DNA from 2 places in the Embleya sp. NPDC025285 genome. Region 2 is predicted to be linked to the other one. Evidence: riboswitches for the same ligand, from Rfam matches in the RefSeq annotation. Region 2 holds a riboswitch; the other holds the start of a gene.

Region 1 (2,380 bases), on a different contig from region 2:
CTCGGGGGTGTCCTCACAATGACTGATGTCAAAGAGCGGCCGGCGCGAGGGCAGGGTGCCTTCCGATCGGTTCGCCGCAGGCTCGGCCTGCCGGCCTTCCTGGTCACACTCCTGGTCGGCTTCATCGTGCTGGCCCTGGTGCTGGTCGGCTTGGTCAACCTGCTGCCCGGCAAGTTCAATCCGTTCGGCGAGACCACCAAGGACCACAGCGGACCGGTGATGCTCAAGGCCGTGCAGGATCTCAGCCGCTACGAGGCGGTCAGCGGCACCTTCCAGGTCGTGGTCGACCTGGAGAAGGACGCGAAGTTCCTGCCGGACGCGGTCCGAGGCCAACGCACGCTGTTCGTCGGCGTCGGCCAGGTGGGTGGTTTCGTGGAGTTCGGCGGGATCGGCCAGGACGCGATCCAGACCTCTCCGGACAACAAGAGCGTGACCATCAAACTCCCGCACGCGCGGCTCGCGCCCGCCGCGCTCGACCAGAAGAACAGCCACGTGATCGCCCAGGACAAGGGCCTGTTCGACCGCTTCGGCGACTTCTTCTCCAGTAATCCCGGCGATCAGCAGCAGCTCTACGTGCTGGCCACCAAGAAGATCGACGACGCGGCGAAGACCGCCGGACTGGTGGAGCGCGCGGAACGGAACACCACCGGTATGCTCCAGGGCATGATGCGCTCCCTGGGCTACACCACGACCACTGTGACGTACGCCTAGTGCGAAGCCCCTGGTGGGTGTCACGCTGATACCGTTGAAGCCGCCCATTACGTTCGCGCGGGAGAGTCCTCGTGTCGTGCACACGAGGCGCCGAAGGAGCAACTCCTCCCCGGAATCTCTCAGGCACCCGTACCGCGTGGTCGTGGGCACTCTGGAAAGCAGGATCCGCGGATGGCTCGCCGAGCCGGGTCGGATCCTCGCCGACGGTGCAAACCGCGCCCGCGGGAACCGGTCCAACCGGTCCTCCCGGGCGCGGTGAAGCTCTCAGGTACAGATGACAGAGGGGGAGGCCGGTGGACGCGCGACCCGCGTGTCCGTCCAGGAGCGATCCAGGAGGCCTTTCGCGATGACCCCGCGCACCCCTGCCCCGCGTGCTCACGCCGTACTCCCCTCCGGCCCCGGCTCGTTGACCGGCTTGGAGGCCGCGTCGCCGTTCACCGGCCGGCACATCGGTCCGGACACCGACGAGCAGGCGAAGATGCTCGCCGCGATCGGCTACGGATCCCTGGACGAGCTGACCGACGCGGCGGTGCCCGCCGCGATCCGCGCGCTGGAGGGCTTCGAGCTGCCCGCCGCGCGCAGCGAGGCCGAGGTGCTCGCCGAGCTGCGCGAGCTGGCCTCCCGCAACAGCGTGCTGACCTCGATGATCGGGCTCGGCTACCACGGCACCTTCACTCCGCCGGTGATCACCCGCAACGTGCTGGAGAACCCGGCCTGGTACACCGCCTACACGCCCTACCAGCCGGAGATCTCGCAGGGCCGGCTGGAGGCGCTGCTCAACTTCCAGACCGTGGTCACCGACCTGACCGGCCTGGACGTGGCGGGTGCCTCGCTGCTGGACGAGGCCACCGCCGCCGCCGAGGCGATGACCCTGGCCCGCCGGGCCGGGCGGGCCAAGAGCGACGTGTTCGTGGTGGACGCGGCCACGCTGCCGCAGACGATCGCGGTGGTGCGTACCCGCGCCGAAGCGCTGGGCATCGAGGTCGTGGTCGCCGACACCGCGCGGGGGCTGCCCGAGGGCGGCTGCTTCGGCGTGCTGCTGCAGTACCCCGGTGCCGACGGCCGGGTCCGCGACCTGACCCCGGTGATCGAGGCCGCGCACGCGCAGGGCGCGCTGGTGGCGGTCGCCGCCGACCTGCTCGCGCTCACCGTGCTGCGCGCGCCCGGCGCGATGGGCGCCGACATCGCGGTGGGCACCAGCCAGCGGTTCGGCGTGCCGATGGCCTTCGGCGGCCCGCACGCGGGCTACCTGGCGGTCCGCGAGAAGCTCACCCGCAGCATGCCGGGCCGGTTGGTCGGGGTGTCCGTGGACGCCGACGGCGCGCCCGCCTACCGACTCGCGCTGCAGACCCGCGAGCAGCACATCCGCCGGGAGAAGGCGACCAGCAACATCTGCACCGCGCAGGTCCTGCTGGCCGTGATGGCGGGCATGTACGCGGTCTACCACGGGCCGGACGGGCTCACCTCGATCGCGCGCCGCACGCACCGGTATGCGGCCGTGCTCGCGGCCGGACTGCGCGCGGGCGGCGTCGAGGTCGTACACGGCGACTTCTTCGACACGATCACCGCGCGGGTGCCGGGCCGGGCGGCGGACGTGCTCGCCGCGGCCCGCGCCGCCGGGATCAACCTGCGCCCGGTGGACGCCGACCACGTCGCGATCACCTGCGAC
Region 2 (2,380 bases):
GTGGTGCTCCTCTGGTGTCCGCCGCAGTTTACTTCTCGCCCGATTGCCGTCGCCGGGACTGTCCCGGTACGGGGTCTGCGAAAACGATCCGGCCCAGGTGCCCGGCGGCCGATCGGTCGAGCAGCACGCACGAGGTGAAGCCGCCCGGAGCCGAAGCCAGGGTGGGTCCCGCGTCCAGCCACGGCGACAGCCGGCCGAGCAACTCGCGCCATTCGCGGTGGTGTCGGGCGAACACCGGTGTGGACACCCCGCGCCCGCGTTCGCGCTGGCCGGAAAGCGCCTGTCGGGCGGTCACGTCCAGGAGCAGCGCGTGCGCGGAGCTGCCGCGCCGACGGGCCGCGAGCACCAGCACCCGGCGCAGGATCGGGTTGCGGCCGCTGTCGTGCACGACCACCGCACCGGGGCCGCGCAGTGCCCGGGCCACCTCGCCGTAGTGGGAGAGCCGCACCAGCGGCCGGTAGATCCGGTAGGGGATCCGCCCCGCCCGTACCGCCCAGCGGGCCCGGACCAGATCGGCGTCCAGGACGGCGACCCCGGCCCCGGGCGTGACCACGCGCGCGAGCAGCGTGCTCTTGCCGGCTCCCGGCAGGCCGGTGACCACGAGCACGCACGATGCCGGATAGGCCAGGACGTCCACGATCCGGTCGCCGATCCCCTCCCCCGCCCGATCACGCTCCTCCCGGAGGTCGTGCACGGACCGGGGGGTCAACACGCCGCCCGTCGCGGCGCCGGTATGCGCCCCCGCCGAGTCCGTCTCCACGAGTCCTCCCCTTGTCACAACCGTCATGCCCTGCGCATGGTGTCGCACCCATGGGTGCGCGCGCGTCCCGGTGATCCCTCGGACTCCGCGGGGCCCGGTCCCGGCGAGGTCCCGGTCCCGGCGGGGGATTGACGTCACGCGCTAGCATGCCGGGCACAACCTCATAACGGCCGTCGACCCCACGCGGAAGAGTCCTCGCCCACGAGCGGGGCGCCGAAGGAGCAACTCCTCCCCGGAATCTCTCAGGCACCGATACCGCATGGGTCAGGCACTTCTGGAAAGCAACCACACCGCAGGTGTGGTTCACCCACGGTGCAAATCGCGAGTTCGACGCGATGAAGCTCTCAGGTTCCGATGACAGAAGGGGAGGGCACCCCACTTTTCGACCGACTCTGGTCGAAAAGGGCTGAAAGCCGTGGCAGGGAGCCCCCTTTGTTGTCGTATTCGCCGCAGTACCCGTCACCTTCCGCGCCGGCCGAGCGCGCGGCCGTTCGCCATGCCCGCGACCGGCCCGCGCCCTTGGCGTGTTCCCGCCGGCGCCCCCTCGAAGGAGCCTTCGCATGACCACCGACCGCCGGACCCCGCTCGACGCCGTGCACGACGCGCTCGGGGCCACGATGACCGACTTCGCCGGTTGGCGGATGCCGCTCCGGTACGGGAGCGAGCGCGACGAGCACACCGCGGTGCGCACCACGGCCGGTCTGTTCGACCTCACCCACATGGGCGAGATCGAGGTCACCGGCCCGGACGCCGCCCGCGCGCTCGACCACGCCCTGGTCGGTTTCGTGTCGAAGATCGGGATCGACCGCGCCCGGTACACGATGATCTGCACCGAAGAGGGCGGCATCGTCGACGACCTGATCGTCTACCGGCTGGGCGACGAGCACTTCGTGGTGGTGGCCAACGCGTCCAACGCCGACGTGGTCGCGGGCAGCCTGGCGTACCGCTCGGAGAAGTTCGACGCCACCGTGCGCGACGCGTCCGAGGAGTACACGCTGCTCGCCGTGCAGGGCCCCACGTCGACCGCGATCGTCGGCTCGCTCACCGACGCCGACCTGCCCGCGCTCAAGTACTACGCGATCCTGCGCACCGAGGTCGCCGGCGTGCCCGTACTGCTCGCGCGCACCGGCTACACCGGCGAGGACGGCTTCGAGCTGTTCGCCGCGCCCGGCGACGCGGTCGCGCTGTGGGAGGCCCTGCTGACCGCCGGCAAGCCGCACGGCCTGGTGCCGGCCGGCCTGTCCTGCCGCGACACGCTGCGCCTGGAGGCGGGCATGCCGCTGTACGGCCACGAGTTGACCCGGGACACCACCCCGTACGAGGCCAACCTGGGCCGGGTGGTCCGGCTGGACAAGCCCGAGGACTTCGTCGGGCGCGACGCGCTGGCCGCCGCGCAGGAGGACGTGCGCCGCACGCTGGTCGGTCTCACCTCGCCGGGCAAGCGGGTCCCGCGTGCGGGCTACCCGGTGGTGGACGCGGAGACCGGCGAGAAGGTCGGCGAGGTCACCTCCGGCGCACCCTCGCCCACGCTCGGCGTGCCGATCGCGATGGCGTACGTGAGCACGGACCGGGCCGAACCGGGCACACGCCTGGCCGTGGACATCCGCGGCAAGGCCGAGC

What was found. A riboswitch is a leader RNA that binds a small molecule or an ion and turns the genes downstream of it on or off. The one in region 2 is predicted to bind glycine.
Region 1: another riboswitch for glycine. It lies ahead of gcvP (aminomethyl-transferring glycine dehydrogenase); the one in region 2 lies ahead of gcvT (glycine cleavage system aminomethyltransferase GcvT).

What each region holds. Positions count from the first base shown of each region.
Region 1 is NZ_JBVHLU010000025.1:113,204-115,583, reverse strand. It holds gene ACZ4FV_RS19210 (DUF4230 domain-containing protein) at 19-711, shown strand; glycine riboswitch at 760-856, shown strand; glycine riboswitch at 859-996, shown strand; gene gcvP (aminomethyl-transferring glycine dehydrogenase) at 1,058-2,380, shown strand, end outside.
Region 2 is NZ_JBVHLU010000121.1:7,985-10,364, reverse strand. It holds gene ACZ4FV_RS44870 (AAA family ATPase) at 29-760, opposite strand; glycine riboswitch at 935-1,028, shown strand; glycine riboswitch at 1,029-1,131, shown strand; gene gcvT (glycine cleavage system aminomethyltransferase GcvT) at 1,321-2,380, shown strand, end outside.